2 regions of the Virgibacillus ihumii genome follow, and region 2 is predicted to be linked to the other one. Evidence: a T-box and tRNA genes for the amino acid it is inferred to sense, from the RefSeq annotation. Region 2 holds a T-box; the other holds one or more tRNA genes.
What was found. A T-box is a leader RNA that pairs with one kind of tRNA and senses whether it is charged. The one in region 2 lies ahead of ileS (isoleucine--tRNA ligase), so its partner is inferred to be a tRNA-Ile.
Positions count from the first base shown of each region.

Region 1: it has a tRNA-Ile gene. The T-box ahead of ileS (isoleucine--tRNA ligase) is inferred to sense a tRNA for this amino acid. The anticodon was not compared.

Region 1 is NZ_CACVAN010000001.1:1,033,720-1,042,638, forward strand. Features, by position in the region: gene sodA (superoxide dismutase SodA) at 1-542, opposite strand, end outside; tRNA gene HUX68_RS05170 (tRNA-Phe) at 749-821, opposite strand; tRNA gene HUX68_RS05175 (tRNA-Ser) at 1,012-1,104, opposite strand; tRNA gene HUX68_RS05180 (tRNA-Ile) at 1,114-1,190, opposite strand; tRNA gene HUX68_RS05185 (tRNA-His) at 1,203-1,278, opposite strand; tRNA gene HUX68_RS05190 (tRNA-Met) at 1,298-1,374, opposite strand; tRNA gene HUX68_RS05195 (tRNA-Asn) at 1,378-1,452, opposite strand; gene HUX68_RS05200 (Na/Pi cotransporter family protein) at 1,776-3,401, opposite strand; gene HUX68_RS05205 (NfeD family protein) at 3,599-4,255, opposite strand; gene HUX68_RS05210 (hypothetical protein) at 4,334-4,684, shown strand; gene HUX68_RS05215 (hypothetical protein) at 4,772-5,167, opposite strand; gene HUX68_RS05220 (DUF2624 domain-containing protein) at 5,324-5,605, shown strand; gene HUX68_RS05225 (deoxyribonuclease IV) at 5,654-6,547, opposite strand; gene HUX68_RS05230 (DEAD/DEAH box helicase) at 6,563-7,882, opposite strand; gene HUX68_RS05235 (Nif3-like dinuclear metal center hexameric protein) at 7,929-8,919, opposite strand, start outside.
Region 2 is NZ_CACVAN010000001.1:504,189-513,107, reverse strand. Features, by position in the region: gene HUX68_RS02530 (RluA family pseudouridine synthase) at 1-406, opposite strand, end outside; gene lspA (signal peptidase II) at 403-873, opposite strand; gene ileS (isoleucine--tRNA ligase) at 978-3,734, opposite strand; T-box leader at 3,828-4,050, opposite strand; gene HUX68_RS02515 (DivIVA domain-containing protein) at 4,100-4,606, opposite strand; gene HUX68_RS02510 (YlmH family RNA-binding protein) at 4,693-5,469, opposite strand; gene HUX68_RS02505 (YggT family protein) at 5,473-5,748, opposite strand; gene HUX68_RS02500 (cell division protein SepF) at 5,755-6,183, opposite strand; gene HUX68_RS02495 (YggS family pyridoxal phosphate-dependent enzyme) at 6,202-6,873, opposite strand; gene pgeF (peptidoglycan editing factor PgeF) at 6,896-7,705, opposite strand; gene HUX68_RS02485 (YlmC/YmxH family sporulation protein) at 7,757-8,038, opposite strand; gene sigG (RNA polymerase sporulation sigma factor SigG) at 8,226-8,919, opposite strand, start outside.

The DNA of each region.
Region 1 (8,919 bases), 530 kb from region 2:
TCAGGACGCTTGTTTTGATACTTAAGGTAATATGCATGCTCCCAAACATCAAGACCAAGAACCGGCGTTTTGCCTTCCATCAATGGTGAATCCTGATTTGGTGTGCTGATTACTTCCACATCCCCGTTGTTTACAACAAGCCAAGCCCAGCCTGAACCGAAACGACCTTTTGCAGCAGTTTCAAATTCTTCTTTGAACTTGTCGAAGCTGCCGAATTTACCATTAATTTTGTCAGCAAGCTCGCCTGTTGGCTCGCCGCCGCCATTTGGTGACATCACTTTCCAGAATAGGCTATGGTTAACATGTCCGCCGCCATTGTTCCGAACAGCAGTACGAATATTTTCAGGTACAGAATCAATGCTGCTTACAAGATCTTCTACTGATTTATTCTGAAGATCCGCATTTCCTTCTACTGCGGCGTTCAGCTTTGTAACATAAGTATTATGATGCTTTGTGTGGTGGATATTCATTGTTTCTTTGTCGATTGTTGGTTCTAAAGCATCGTATGCATAAGGTAGTTCTGGTAATTCAAATTTTGCCATTATTAATTCCTCCCACAAAAATATGTTTTTAAAGGATTGAAAATTCAACCTTTTAAAGCAAGCCTATCAGAGCTATTCCGCACTTGCAAATTATTTGCATTCATAACAGTGCTGGTAATGATCAGCCCTATAATCGTTATATTCCCACATTTATAAAACTGAAACATATTGCATAAAAAAAACAAGCGATTAGCTTGTTTCAAGGATGGCTCCGGACGGAATCGAACCGCCGACACAGGGATTTTCAGTCCCTTGCTCTACCGACTGAGCTACAGAGCCGTATGTGATTGTAGTTTAATTCGTATTTAAGTACATCCTGAGCTTGGTTGGCTCGTCGTGTTGCAGGTTCTTTCAGTGACGCAGCACTCCTCGCAGGCCTTCTCTTAGAAGCTTATTCGTTGAAGCGGGCGGCTTGCTCTACCGACTAAGCTACAGAGCGGTATGTGATTGTAACGCGTTAAAATATGTATGGAGGAGGTAGAGGGATTCGAACCCCCGCGCGGTTTGACCCGCCTGTCGGTTTTCAAGACCGATCCCTTCAGCCAGACTTGGGTATACCTCCGAATTAAAATGGTGGACCCTGCAGGATTCGAACCTGCGACCGATCGGTTATGAGCCGATAGCTCTAACCAGCTGAGCTAAGGGTCCAAGTCTATTTTATGGGGCGACCGGTGGGGATCGAACCCACGTATGCCGGAGCCACAATCCGGTGCGTTAACCGCTTCGCCACGACCGCCGTTTATATGTAATTGAAATGGTAGCGGCGGAGGGGATCGAACCCCCGACCTCACGGGTATGAACCGTACGCTCTCGCCAGCTGAGCTACACCGCCATATGGCTCCACAGGCAGGAATCGAACCTGCGACTAATCGGTTAACAGCCGATCGCTCTACCGCTGAGCTACTGTGGAATAATCTAAAATATGTATAAGCTTTTGTTCGTGACGAAAAGGATTTTTATCAGCAACGAAATATAATTTACCATGTACGACAGATTATGTCAATAACTTTTACATTTTTTTGTTCACGAACGCTTATCCGCTTAATTAAACAACACTATATACTATAGCATGATTATGTTTGGTTTTCAATAATATTTGAAACACAATTTCAGGGTCTTTCAATTGCCTGTTTCACGTGCGATAGGACCCAGACACCTTATTGTGAACACAATTCGCACACGCAACAAAAAAAGAGAGAGGCAATAGCACCCCTCTTTTTCACTGCAAATTATTTATTCTCCCAGTACATCCTCAGCTATATTAACTGCGTGGTCACCAATTCGCTCAAGATTACTGATCATATCTACAAAGACAATCCCTGCAGACCCGTTACATAACCCTTCATTCATGCGAATGATATGCTTCTTGCGGTACGTGCGCTCCATTTTATCTATCTCTTCTTCTTTTTGAATAACTGCAAGCGCTTCTTCCCGATCATCTGATTCAAGTGCTTTGATGGATTGTTTGACTGTCATAATAGTCAAATCAAACATATTATTTAAATCATCCTGCGCCTGTTCAGTCAGTTTTACTTTATTTGATATTTTATAATCGATCAACTCAATAATGTTTTCAAAATGGTCACCAATTCGTTCAATATCCCGTACAGAGTCCATCAATGCCGTGTGTCGTGCACTTTCCAATTCAGACATGGATTCCGACGAAATACTGACCAGATATTTTGTGATTTCCTTATCAAGGTTGTTTAATGCCCCTTCGATCTGCATAGCCATGTCGGAATGTTTCTGAGATTTCGTTGTAAGATACTTATTTGTTTCCTCGAGACCGTTGTATGCATATTCACCCATACGGATAACTTCGGCTTTTGCCTGATCCAACGCCAGCGCTGATGACTGTTGAATAAAGATTGGATCCAGATGTTGAGGCTTATACTCAACTATTGTATCGTCTCCAGGAATCAGTTTTGTAACCAGCCATGCTAAACCTGCAATAAATGGAAATTGAATGATTGTATTAGTTAGATTAAAACTACCATGAGCAAAAGCTATCGTCATTTCCGGATTTAGATCCAGACTCGATTGCAGGAACATTACGAAATTTGTAAACAAACCTAATAACGTCAGGAAAATCGTTGTACCAATCAGGTTAAATGTAACGTGAACCAATGCTGCACGTTTTGCTGCTACACTTGTACCAATCGATGCCAGTACAGCAGTAATGGTTGTACCAATATTATCACCAAATAATACCGGTAATGCTGCTTTTAACTCAATAAGCCCCTCTGAAAATAACCCCTGCAGGATTCCAATGGTTGCACTGGAACTTTGTACGACAACTGTAAATAACGTTCCAATCACAACTCCCAAAATCGGGTTCTCACTCATGTTTAACGTTAATTCATGGAAAGATTCAAGATTTTCCAGTGGTGCCATTGCTTCACCCATGAATTTCAACCCTAAGAAAAGTGCCCCAAACCCGAAAATAGCTTGTCCTACGTTTGTGACTTTCTGATTTTTAAAGAAGAAAATCAGGAAACACCCAACAGCTACAATCGGTAATGCATACGTTTCTAAATCAATACCAATTATAAATGCAGTTACGGTTGTACCGATGTTCGCACCCATAATGATACCAATTGCCTGTCTAAGTGTCAGGAAGCCAGCGTTTACCAAGCCTACCGTTAATACAGTTGTACTCGAACTGCTCTGTATCAAGATTGTAACAACCGCACCGGTTAAAACACCAAGAAACGGATTACTGGTAAATTTATCGAGAATGTTGCGCAACCGATCACCAGCTGACTTCTGTAAACCGTCCCCCATAAATTTTATACCTAATAGGAAAATACCCAAACCACCGACAAACTGAAATATTAACTGCTGCAGATCGATTTCCAAAAGTTACTCCATCCTTTCATTTAAATAATACTCATAATCATGCCTTCACCATTATTAATGGATTATTGATTATTTGTAAAGGATAAGGATACAAATTTAACATTAAATTTACATTTCTCGACACTTCTATAATTATTTAGTACCCGAACACCATACATTTAATGCAGAAAAAGAAAAAAACACTCAAAAACATGACGTCATTGAGTATTTTTCTCTGCTTCCTTCGTATTAATTTTTTCAACCAAAATGCGCGTCCCATCCACTTGAACCACTTTAATTTTAGTTTTCTCGGGTATCCACTGCCCATTGGAGACAGCGCTGTAATATTTGTTGTTGACCTGAATGGTTCCAACCGGACGCAGGTTATTCATCGTCTCTCCTTCCTGATTCAGTAAATCGGCATACTCATTATTCAAACTGTTATAACCTTTTTCTGAAGTGAGCTTATCCATTAAGGTTATTTTTGTCCACATATCCCGTCGTTTGAACACTTTCAAAAAGAAAAATGAAGAGCCTCCGCCAACCAGAACACCGATGACCGCATAAAGACCGGCATTAAGGTTCGGAGCCGTAACAGCTACGGCAATCAGCATGCATGCCAGACCTAAAGTTGCCAGGGTACCGTCATTAACCAGCTTCCCATCAATAATAATAAGTAATAATCCGATAAAATAAACAATAAGCATAATGATAAAGGAGCCTGTTTCGAGATATGCAGCAAAATAGACGGTGATGAAGGCTATCCCCATAAGTCCAAAGAACCCCCGCATATTAACCAACATCTCACCGATTAAAAAAAGTGTGCCGAAACCGGTAATCACAAAGCCAATCCAGTCCAATGAGAATACATCCATGTACGTGAACCTCCTTTTTCCTATCAGTAATAGTACGTTAAAACACAAGTAAATGTTTCAAAAAAGGGGCAACAAATCATGAATCCACTCATAAAATTCGGATTATTTATATTCGTATTGTTATTTATTATAAGTATGCATAAAGATTTAACCGTGGGATCGCTTGAAAAAGATTTAAATCATTCTTCCGAGGATAACATCACTTCAAGAGCTACAATACATTCACAAGCTGTTCGCATAAAAGTGCATGAAGGTGAAACAGTCTTGTCCATTGTTGAACAGATTAACCAGGAATCTGTGCAAACCCTCGATGTGAAGCAGATTGTAGCTGACTTCAAAGAATTAAATCCCGATGCAAAACCATTACAAATAAAAGCTGGTAACTATTACTTCTTCCCGTTTTATGAGAAGGGCGCCGGTAATTTTTAGAAAACCTGGTTGTCACCAAGTATTCGGCAACGGCCTGTCTGCCAAAAGAAAAGAGGCTGATTATAATTTCTAATCAGCCTCCCTTCCCTATACAAATGGGAGCACAAATAATGTGATGATAATGGATGCTGCACCGGCAATAATGGCAATATTACCCAATGTGTCAGCACCTTTGCTTCTCGAAATGAAACCTAAAATTATCCCTGCAGCGCCAAGAATGATTGGCATAACAAAGAATGAAATAACAGATAATGCAGCACCTATCCAGCCGTATGCACTGATTACATCTTCATCATGATTGGCATCATTTGTTACATCGTCGGCTGTCATTTCTGCAGCAAATTCTTCATCCCTTGTACTTCGTGGATCTCTGGTATTTATTCCTCGTCCATTCATATTTGTTGCCGCAATATCCTGGTCATCAAGTCGGTTTCTTTGGGACTCCCTCGCATCATTGTTACGTGTTTCTCGGGACTCATCCATATTTAAAACCTCACTTTCCTTTTTTGAGGTGCAAGCTTAGTTTATGGAGTAAACCGAAAAATAATAATGTAAGTTAATGGAATGGAACATTTTTGTAAACAAATTATGGGGATTTTGCATAGACTGACTAAGCGATACATGTAAAGGAGCATGAACATGACAAATTTCATAAAAGAACTTATTATGAATAAGCTAAAGCAATTATCAGCAAAAGAACTGCTTCACTACAGTAAACAATATGGTTTCAGTATAAGTTACAACCAAGCAAAACAGATTGAATCCTATTTAAAACAAAATAAAGTTGATCCATTCAGTGAAACAGGAAGGAAAAAATTATATAAAGACCTGACACAGATTACGGATCAGAGCACCGCACAGAAAGCACAGCGATTGTTCGAAAAAATGATTCAGGAGCACGGATTGGAGTATTTATTTTGATTGGATAAAAAAGCAAGGAATAACACCATAACGGCGTTATTCCTGCATTTATTGTTTTACAATATTATTTTTTAAATCAGGGATAAAATTACCATCTTTAATCATTTCAATTTCAAATTTATATGGCGGTTTCTTATTCTTTTTATCTTCCCCAACATACGGCGTTTCCAGAATCTTAGGTAATTCGCTCAATTGCGGATGTGTGATTACATAATGCAATGCATCAAATCCGATATGACCAAAGCCGATATTTTCGTGCCTGTCCTTTTGTGCTCCCTGCACATTTTTACTGTCGTTCACGTGGACAACCTTCAGACGGTCAAGTCCGATTATTTTATCAAATTCATTTAATACGCCATCAAAGTCTTCAACGACATTATAACCTGCGTCATGAATATGGCAGGTATCCAGGCAGACCGATAATTTATCATTGTGTTTTACACCATCAAAAATTTTAGCCAATTCATCAAAAGATCTGCCGATTTCAGTGCCCTTTCCAGCCATTGTTTCCAAGGCAATCTGCACATCCTTTTCCTTCTCAAGTACTTCATTTAATCCTTCGATAATTTTTTCAATTCCCTTGTCTGCACCTGCACCAACATGTGCGCCTGGATGAAGCACAATTTGTTTTGCACCGAGAGCTGCAGTTCTGTCAATTTCATTACGAAGGAACGTAACACCAAGTTCAAAAGTTTCTTTTTTGACGGTATTGCCGATATTAATGATATAAGGTGCATGTACAACAAGATCCTCAATGCCGTTTTGCTGCATATGTTCTCTTCCTGCATCAATGTTAAGATCTTCAATTGGCTTTCTTCTGGTATTCTGTGGCGCGCCTGTATAAATCATAAACGCATTCGAACCATAAGAAACAGCTTCTTCACTTGACCCCAACAGCATTTTCTTCCCGCTCATCGACACGTGTGATCCAATTTTCAGCATTTTCTCCACTCCCATTTATTTTCTTTTTGGTTTTGCTTTTTTTGCAATTCGTTTCTTTATTTGTTCTTGTTCTTTTTTCATTTTTTTCTTATACCCCGGCTTTACTTTCTTTTTCCGTTTAACCTGCTGCCATGCCTGCTGGTCCAAATTATTGGTGGATTTTGTACGTTTGCCGCGTTCATTCCAGGATTTAGATTCCTGCCAATGTCCATTTTTGACATCACAATAAATGAACTCAAAGCCATTTTGTTCCAATTTGCTGATCAGTTTCACATCCTGATCATTGTATAAACTGATTGCAGTTCCTTCCAGCCCTGCACGTGCAGTCCTTCCCGTTCGGTGGATATAAAAAGCCTCCTCCTTGGGCAGCTGCGCATTGATAACATGGCTCACACCCTTGATATCAATACCTCTCGAAGCAAGATCAGTTGCAACAATATATTGATAACGGAGGTTCTGTATATCTTTTAACACCCTCTTTCGCTCTCTCGGCTTTAATCCGCCGTGAATCAGGCCAACATCAAGTCCTTTTTGCTGAAGCGACGCCGCAAGGTCATCAGCAAGATTTTTACCATTGGTGAAAATAACCGCCAGATATGGATGAATTGCTTTTGAAATCTCGATGATAATATCTGCTTCATCCCGATGCTTTTGAGCAATCAGTCTCTGCTCCATCTTTTCCGGTACAGGCTTATCATCAATTTTAACATGTAATGGATTTTCAAGATATTTTCTGAAAAAATGTTCCAGACGCTGTGGAATGGTCGCTGAAAATACGAGAAGCTGAATATCTTTATGTGCCCGTACAAGCAGCTGATCGACATCATTAATAAATCCTAAATCAAGCATAAGATCTGCCTCATCAATCACAAACGAATTTGCCTTATATATTGAGATGACATCATTTGTAACCATATCCAAAATCCGTCCGGGAGTTCCGACAATAATTTGCGGGGTCCCCCCTTGTGACAGTTTTTCAGTCATCTTCTTTTTATCAGTACCACCTACCAGCAATTTCACTTTCCAATTATCTTCCTTGTCCGCATAACGAATCATTTTTTTTACTTCCTCATGTATTTGCTTGGCAAGTTCCCGGGTAGGTACAGTGATAACAGACTGTACCTCCTGTCTGTTTTCATCAATATTGTTAAACAACGGCAGCAAATAAGCATGTGTTTTACCGGATCCGGTGTGCGATTGACCAACAACACTGGAACCGTTCAGTATATCAGGAATAATCTTTTGCTGAATATCAGTCGGCTTCTTAAACCCAAGCTGTTGTATCGACTTTTCAATAGCCGGATCAAAACGGAACCTTTTAAATTCATTCTCCATGATTGTGCTCCTTCTTGGAAATAGTCGTCATTATTATAATGTATAATTAAATAAATTGAAATGGATCTGTATTCACCTCGGATACAGTAATTTCCAGTTCTGTCTTCGGAAAATGGCGTTCCAGAAATTCTTTTGTTGTTTTTTTCATAACCTTTTCCGCGTAATGGCCTGGATCTATGACAGATAGCCCTGCCTGCCATGCGTCTTGTGCCGCATGAAACGTCATGTCACCGGTAATATATACATCTGCCCCCATTTCAAATGCTTTTTTCCAATATTTTTCCCCGCTCCCTCCTAATATGGCTGCTGTTTGGATTTTCCTTGACAAATCACCGGTGATCCGGAGTTTTTTTATATCAAGCTCTTTTTTAATATGTTCACCAAATGATTGAAGACTCATGTCTTTCTCCAATTTACCAATTCTGCCAATACCAAGTGTGTTTCCTTTGTTTTCCATTGGGTAAATATCGTAAGCAGGTTCCTCATATGGATGAGAGTTGTTGATAGCGTTAAGAACCGAAGCAAGCCTCGTACGGGGAACGATAGATTCAATTTTCATTTCTTCGACAAACTCCAGTTCATCTGCCGCACCGATATAAGGGTTTGTCCCTTCCAGCGGCATAAAAGTTCCCTGACCTGCCGTTTGAAACGTACAATGACTATAATTCCCAATGTGTCCTGCTCCACTTTTACTGATGGCATTCCTGACTTCATTTGCGTGCGTTTTTGGAACGTAAACGACTACTTTAACAAGCTTCTCCGTGTACTCTGGCAGCAAAATACGACGATCCGTAATACCTAATGAATCACATAACATATCATTCACACCGCCATCTGCCGCATCCAGATTCGTATGTGCGGCATAAACGGTAATATCATGTTGGATCAGCTTTTGCAGAATACGCCCCTTTGTATCATCAATATCCAATTTCTTCAAAGATTTAAACAGGAGCGGATGATGGGCTATAATTAAGTCAATATCCCGCTCAATTGCTTCATCCACAACTGATTCCAGAACATCCAATGTAATCATTACC
Region 2 (8,919 bases):
GATGAACAATTCCGGGCCGTTCCACACCATTGATGCCGGACAGATCATCACAATGATACAACAGTGCATTAACCAACGTACCGCTCTGATGTCCTGCCGATGGATGCACAACCATTCCTCTAGGTTTATTTACGACCAGAAGATGGCTGTCCTCGTACACAATGGACAATGGAATATTTTCCGGTGTCAGCTGCAATGGTACGGGTTCCGGAATTGTCCAGGTAACTTGATCGTTTAACCGGCATTTATAGTTACCTTTTACGTTTTGGCCGTTTACAAATACGAGACCATCTGCAATCCAGGATTGCACTTGTGAACGCGATGCATCCGTATTAATCTCTGCCAATAGTTTATCGACTCTCATTTTATTTTCTGATCCGGTGACAATATGCTGTTGTTCGGTCATGATTCTGATTTTCCTTTCTTCTTTTCATCGATAAATGTAGCAATCAACAGCAAAATAACCCCGATTACCAATGATGAATCCGCAATATTAAAAATAGGATAATCATAGCCGGCAATCACAAAATCCAGAAAATCGACTACTTCTTTCCGGAACAGACGATCAATAAAATTTCCAATCGCACCGCCAAGCACCAGACTGAGTGAAATTGCCAGCAGCTTATTATCTTTAGCATATTTTTGCATATAGTACACGATACCGATCACAACAATCACGGTAACGATATAGAAAAAAGTCATGTGACCTTCCAATATGCCCCATGCAGCACCGTTGTTCCGGTGCGATGTAAGGTAAAAGAAGTCTTCAATAACCGTTATCTGTTCGTATAATTCCATTTCCTTTACGACAATCCATTTTGTATACTGATCAATTCCAACAATTATTAATGCAATTATGTAGTACCAGATCATGTAGTATCCTCCGATTTCATTTGCTTCCCTTTGCATTTTACCACAAATGACAGAAAAACGCCCCTCCTGCTTTTAAAATACCAGCAAGAGGGAGCGTTATTCTTTTATGCTGTGTAATTTTCTTTAACAATCGATGCACAGCGTGTGCACAGTTCTGGATATTCGCTGTCTTCACCGACAGTTTCAGATGCGACCCAGCACCGTTCACATTTTTCACCGGCATGCTTCTCCACTGCAACTTTTACGTACCGGTACTCCTCAGCACTTGCAGCTTCCTCGGCAACTTCGGCACCGGAAACAATGAACAATTGATGAATATTTGAAATGCTGTTCAGCACCTCTTTCGTTTCATTGTCTTTTGGAACGATTATGATTGCAGCCTCAAGCGATTTGCCAATTACTTTCTCGTTTCGTGCATCCTCAAGTGCCTTAAGGACATCATCCCGGATTTTCATGAAATGATCCCATTTTTCCTGAGCATGTTCAAAGTTTACAATTTGTCTTGGCTCCGGAATATCCGTAAGCTGGACACTTTCTTCTTCGACTCCAGGAATATACTCCCACACTTCATCCGCCGTATGCGGGATGATTGGTGTAAGCAGTTTGACAAGCGTTGTCAGGATTTCATAGTAACCTGTCTGGATACTTCTGCGACGATGATTATTTTCTGCTTCAATATAAAGAATATCTTTGGCAAAGTCCAAATAGAAAGAACTTAAATCAACCGCACAGAAATTATGAATTTGTGAGTAAATCGGTGAATACTCATATTTATCATAGCTTTCCCTGACAGAAGCAAGCAAATTCTGCAGCCGATGCAACATATAGCGGTCAACTTCTTCCATATCCTTTTCGGGAACAGCATCTGTTTTTGGATCAAAGTCAGACAAATTTGCCAGCATAAAGCGGAATGTATTTCTGATTTTACGGTACGCCTCAGAAATCTGTTTCAGGATATCCTGTGAAATACGAACATCCGCCTGATAATCAACCGATGATACCCACAGTCTTAAAATATCAGCACCGAGTTGTTTTTGAATCTTGGCAGGATCCATTACATTTCCAACGGACTTACTCATTTTTCGGCCATCGCCATCCAAGGTAAATCCATGGCTTATAATTGCTTTATATGGTGCTTTACCAGTAACAGCAACCGCAGTGGATAGTGATGAATTAAACCAGCCGCGATACTGGTCACTGCCTTCCAAATAAACATCAGCAGGTCTTTGAAGCTCTTCCCGTCCTTCTAATACTGCCTCATGTGATGATCCGGAATCAAACCATACATCCATGATATCTGTTTCTTTTGTAAAATTGCCATTAGGGCTATGTTCCGATGTAAAACCTTCAGGCAGCAAATCTTTTGCTTCCCTTTCAAACCAGATATTTGAACCATATTCCGCGAAAAGTGCAGAAACATGCTCAATCGTTTCATTCGTAATAATCGGAGTATTATCTTCGCCATAAAAAACAGGAATTGGCACACCCCATGTACGCTGTCTGGAAATACACCAGTCTTCACGGTCCCGAACCATATTATACAATCGTGTTTCGCCCCATGCCGGGTACCAGTCAATACGTTTAATTTCCTCCAAAATCGTTTGACGGAAATCTTTGATGGATGCAAACCACTGTGACGTTGCCCGGAAAATAGTGGGCTTTTTCGTCCGCCAGTCATGTGGATAGGAGTGTGTAATAAAGCTCAGCTTCAGTAATGCTCCAACTTCCTCCAGCTTTTCCGTAATAGGTTTATTTGCTTTGTCATAAAATAACCCTTCAAATCCCGGTGCTTCACTGGTAAATACCCCTTTATAATCAACTGGGGACAGTGCGTCAATTCCATAGGATCTGGAGACATAAAAGTCATCCTCCCCATGTCCGGGTGCAGTATGAACACAGCCGGTACCTGCATCCGTTGTAACATGCTCACCTAGCATTACAAGTGAATCCCGGTCGTAAAATGGATGTTTTGTCATCACCCGGTCTGCTTCTTTCCCTTTAAACGTCTTTACAACTTGCGGATTATCCCATTCCAATTCCTCGGCTATTGTTTCAAGTAAATCATGTGCCACCACAAACCTCTCGTCATTGACAGCGACAACGACATACTCAAAATCAGGGTGAAGACTGATTCCGAGGTTGGCAGGAATGGTCCATGGCGTTGTGGTCCAGATAACCAGTTTATCTCCTTCATCCAACACACCGTTGCCGTCCGTAACATCAAAAGCCACGTAAATGGACGGTGAACGTTTATCATGATACTCAATTTCTGCTTCCGCCAGGGCGGATTCAGACGAAGGTGACCAATAGACAGGTTTAAGACCTTTATAAATATACCCCCGTTTCGCCATTTCACCAAAAACCTTAATTTGTGCTGCCTCATAATCTTTTGTCAGTGTGATATATGGATTATCCCACTCACCCCGCACACCAAGTTTTTTAAACTGTGTCCGTTGACTGTCAAGCTGTCCCATTGCATATTCTGCACATTTCTCACGGAAATCAGCGATACTCATTTCTTTACGTTTAATTTTTTTCTTTTTGGTCAATGCCGTTTCAATCGGCAGCCCATGGGTATCCCAGCCGGGAACATATGGTGCATGGTATCCTGCCATTGATTTATAGCGTGTAATAAAGTCCTTCAAAATTTTATTCAGCGCATGACCGATATGCAAATCTCCATTCGCGTACGGCGGTCCATCATGCAGTACAAACAAAGGGCGTCCTTTTGTCCGCTCCAGTCCTTTTTCATAAATATTTTCTTCTTCCCATTTTTCCTGCCGAACCGGTTCTTTATTCGGCAAATTACCGCGCATCGGAAAATCTGTTTTAGGCATTAATAATGTGTCTTTATACTCCACGGTTTATTTCCTCCTTATATTAAATCCATTAGAAATGTTTTTAAGTTAGTTGTAAATGGGGTGCGACCATTAAAAAAAGCCCTCAGCATCCCCAAAAGGGACGAGAAGACTCGCGGTACCACCCTTATAAATTCAAAATAATTATATTTTAAATTCACTCAAAGTCCGTAACGTGAACAATCCGTCCGTTCCTACTTCATTCAAAACAGATTACTCCAGGGTGATCTTCAGAATAAACAGCTGTACCGGGCTTCCACCTTATCCCGACTCGCTTAACAGTCACATAAATCCTTACTGTCCCTATCATCGTATTATTAATTATGATTGTAATGAATTATATGTAAAAATTCCTGTATCGTCAAGACTTAAGACTCTTTTTCCGCAGCCACCTCAAGTTCCTGGCTGAAATTCTCGTTAAATAACTCTTCCCAGTCATCCGTATCCACCAGTTCAAGCTGTGCTTCCACCAGCATTTTCAGACGGGTACGGAAAACTTTTGCCTGTTTTTTCAGCTCTTCCACATCCATGGAAATTCGGCGTGACTTATTCAACGCTTCATTTATGATCCGATCGGCATTTTTCTCAGCTTCTTTAATAATCAGTTTAGACTCTTTCGTTGCATTCCCTTTTAACTCTTCTGCTGTTTCCTGTGCAATCAAAATAGAATTATTAAGGGTTGTTTCAATGTTCGTAAAATGTCCCAGTTTTTCATTGAGCTGCTCCACTTTTTCCTGTAAATCCTTTTTTTCACGAATGGTCATTTCGTAGTCTTTGATCACCTGATCCAAAAATTCATTGACTTCATCTTCATCATATCCCCGAAACCCTCTGGTAAATTCTTTATTATGGATATCCAGTGGTGTTAATGGCACAAAAGCCACCTCCTTAAAAATACTAAAAATAACTGTCATAAGTTTTTATTCGACAAAAAGATATAAAATCCTGCTTAAGGGAAGAATTATTGCAAAACAGCGATGGAAATCTTCCAGTTATCTTTTTTCGTCCGGCCGTTAATGTGGTCCAGTCTGCTTCGTCCTTTGCCTCTCAGTGATATGAGATCACCCTCTTCAAGGGTGAACTTCGGATCGTCAACAATTTTAAAATTAACTTTAACCAACTGTTTTCCAATCATTTCAACCGCATCTTTTCTCGATATATTGTAAATCACCTTGACTACTGCATCAAGCCTCAGTGATGACACTGTCTTATCGGATATTTTCCAGTTTAAATTCTTTGAAATCAATGTGCTGAGCGGTTTTTCCTCGAGTCGGATTTTAGTCTTTTTAATGGACGTCAGATTTGTGATGATATAAGGAGCAATTTCATCAGCAGCGACTATCTGAATAATGCCTTCTCCAACTATAATTTCACCAAGCTTCTGGCGTTTAATTCCCTGGGATAAAAATGCCCCCATTACATCCCGATGTGTTACACTGACAAATTTTTGATGATAAGAAGCCTGGAGCAGTGAAAGCTGAAAGGATTCATCATCAATAATTTCGTACATTGGCGCAAGAATAACACGTTTTCTTTCAGCTGATTCATTTCCGCCCTGCTTGTACATTTTAATGTCTCCACCAGTTGTGCCGATTAGCATTTCAACAATCTGCTGCTCTCTAGGATCAAGGAAATCCGTCAATTTCACCTGATAAGAGCGTTCTACCTGTTCAATCCAGGACAACACCTTATCAATAAATGGCTGTTCTTCCTCCCTGAAATGCTGGTAAATCTCCATTTATTAAAACCAGCTGCCCAGCATATTAAACAGTACCGGCAACCCAAATGCTCGTGCAAAGTAGAGAACAAGAATTGCGACGATCGGAGAAATATCAATCATACCGATTGGCGGAATAATTTTACGAAATGGTTCCAAATAAGGCTCGGAAATTTTAGCAAAGAACTCACCAATTGACGACTCCCGAGCACCGGGGAACCAAGACATAAAAATATAAATAATTAAAGCATAACTGTAAAGCATCAGTGCAAGTTGTAATACACTATAGATTGAACTCATTAAATCCTACCATCCTTTTTCAAATTCATCTTCTTCGTCATACATGTCAGTTATGCTTCCGGACACATCCACATTATCCGGGGAGCATAAAAATGTCTGTGCACCAAGTTTTTGAATGTCACCATTGACTGCATAAACCGTACCACTTAAAAAATCAACAATACGTTTTGCCTGATGGTGATCAACCCGCTGCATATTAATGACAACAGCCCGTCTGTTGACCACATTATCAGCAATCTCCTGGGCTTCACTGTAATTTCTCGGCTCACAAAGTACTACCTTTGATGTTGGGTGCTGCATGCTCGTCAAATTGACGACGTTTTGCTTTTTTTGATTGCCGGCTTGCTCGTTCACAGAAATTTCTTCAGATTCATCAACATATTCATATTCATCGTCCATCGTGAAAAATGTTTTCAGTTTATTTTTAATACTCATTGTTTCACCCCGCTCGTTTTAGGATCCGACCAATTTCGAACCTATCCGGATATGTGTAGCTCCTTCTTCGACAGCAATCTGATAATCATTGCTCATTCCCATCGATAAATGTTCGCATGGAGCATGTAACAGATTTTCACCCTTGACCATACTTCTTAGTGATGCAAGTTCTCTGAAAATACTTCGCAGCTGATCTTCATCTTCCACGTGCGGTGCCATCGTCATTAAGCCGGTAATCCGAACGTTTTCAAATCGCTCAACATCTTTGATAAAAGCAAGCACCTTATCAGGATGAAGACCATGCTTCGTTTCTTCTCCGCTTACATTTACCTGAATAAAACAATCAACAGGTTGTTCTGCCCGTTTGTTAATCTCCTTGGCCAGTGAAAGCCTGTCCAGTGAATGAATGGCATCCACCTTATCAATAACTTCTTTTACTTTTCTGGATTGAAGTGTTCCAATAAAATGCCATGCTGCCTTATCCGTAATGGCGTTGTATTTTTCCAGAAATCCATCCAACCGATTTTCGCCAAGATTTTTAATTCCTGCATTGATTGTTTCTTTTGTTCGTTCTATTGTAACATATTTCGTTACGCCGATTATGGTGATTTCGTCGGGATTTCGACCATTTTTTTGACATGCCTGTACAATATTACTGCGAACCCTATCCAAGTTTGCTGCTACATCCATTTGTTCAAGTACTCCTTCCACTTTACATTTTATAACCTATGTATCCTAGCATTCTTCCTGTTTTTCCCCGATCACGGCGATGCGAAAAAAATAAGTGTTCATCAGTAAATGTGCAATAATTTGTTATATCTATATTATGACGTAAAATTCCTTGTTGTAAAAGAATTTCAGCATTTAATTGTTTTAAATCGAGTAAAAATCGGTTATTTCCGTTTTTCTCAACAACTTTTTCCTGATTGCTTTCATCTATATGTTGAATGACCTTTTCATCGACCTCATATTGTGCTTTTGAAATACTTGGCCCTATAACAACGAGGATATCTTTCAGATTCGCTCCTACATCTAAGTATCTCCGGATCATTTGTCCGGCAATCCTATTAACGGTTCCTTTCCAACCAGCGTGTGCAATTCCGATGTATTCCGTCACCGGGTCGAAAAAGAACAAAGGAACACAATCAGCATAAAAAGCGGTACATAGTATCCCGGCTTCCCTTGTGATTAACCCATCGATTCCCTTCAGCGAGGTATCATACGAAGCGGCTCCTTTTCCGGCATCGCTTTCTCCGGCAAAATAAATTCCGGTTTCATGTATCTGCTCACCCGAGATCCATTTTTCAAGAGGAATGGATAATGTTTCAGCCAGCTTCGTTCGGTTAGCCAACACATCATCATACTTATCAGGAACATGAAGTCCAAGGTTAAATGATTCGAATGGGCCGCTGCTGTACCCCCCATTTCTCGTTGTAAAACCTGCTGCTAATTTCGGCTTAATTCGCTGCCACTTTTCAATACTTAGCATCAGATTATTGCTTTCATAAAATGGCTCGTTCACTATCGTCGCCCCCTGGTAGTATACTTGTTCCATAATATCATATTTGATGGGTCATTCGAAAAATTGCTGCTGCTCTTCATAAACAATATGATTTCCAGGATTACGAATCAGAATAACATCAGAACCAATCGTTTCGATTTTATTCCATGGAATTTCCATTTCTCCAGGCTTGCCGAACAAACCTCCACCAGACTTTTTTTCCTTTGTATAAATAATCAGCGCGGTAATCATTCCGGTAGTACCGTCTATTTCCAAATCGGATATATGTCCTAGTCTGCTGCCATCACTGATTACAATTACTTCCTTAACCTGCAGTTCCGATAATTTTATCATACGATTCACCTGCCTTTGTATTGATGTATATGCAAAACGGATCTGAAAAATTAATGCACACAAAAACGCCACCATAACTTGGTGACGTTCAAAATCGCACATATACACTTTTGGAACCGCGCAATTCAGAGATGGACTGGACTCTATATTGCTGCGATTGCTTCTTCAACTCATTATTTGCTCTAAATCATTCAAACATCTGCTTGTTCATTTGGCTGATTGCCGCTTTTTCAAGACGGGAAACCTGTGCCTGTGAAATACCTATTTCATCGGCAACCTCCATTTGTGTTTTACCTTGAAAAAAACGTTTATTCAAGATCATATTCTCCCGTTCATTCAGTTTCACCATGCCCTCCCTCAGGGATAGTTTATCAACCCACAATGCATCGCTGTCACTGTCGTCACTTAACTGATCCATTACAAAAATCGGGTCTCCGCCATCATTGTAGATTGGCTCAAACAGTGACACCGGATCCTGAATAGCGTCCATGGCAAACACAATATCTGAGTGTGGTACGCCCATTTCCTCAGCTATTTCGAGTGGTGTCGGTTCCTTGGACGTTTTACTAATTAATTTTTCTCTGACCTGCAACGCTTTATAAGCTATATCGCGCAATGATCGTGAGACGCGAATCGGGTTATTGTCGCGCAGATACCTTCTTATTTCGCCTATGATCATCGGAACAGCATACGTGGAAAAGCGTACATTATGTCCTAAATCAAAATTATCGATTGATTTCATGAGTCCGATACAACCTACCTGAAATAAATCATCCACATATTCTCCTCGATTATTGAATCGCTGAATGACACTTAATACCAGTCGTAAGTTTCCGTTCACCAATTCTTCCCTTGCTGTAATATCACCCTCATGCATTTTT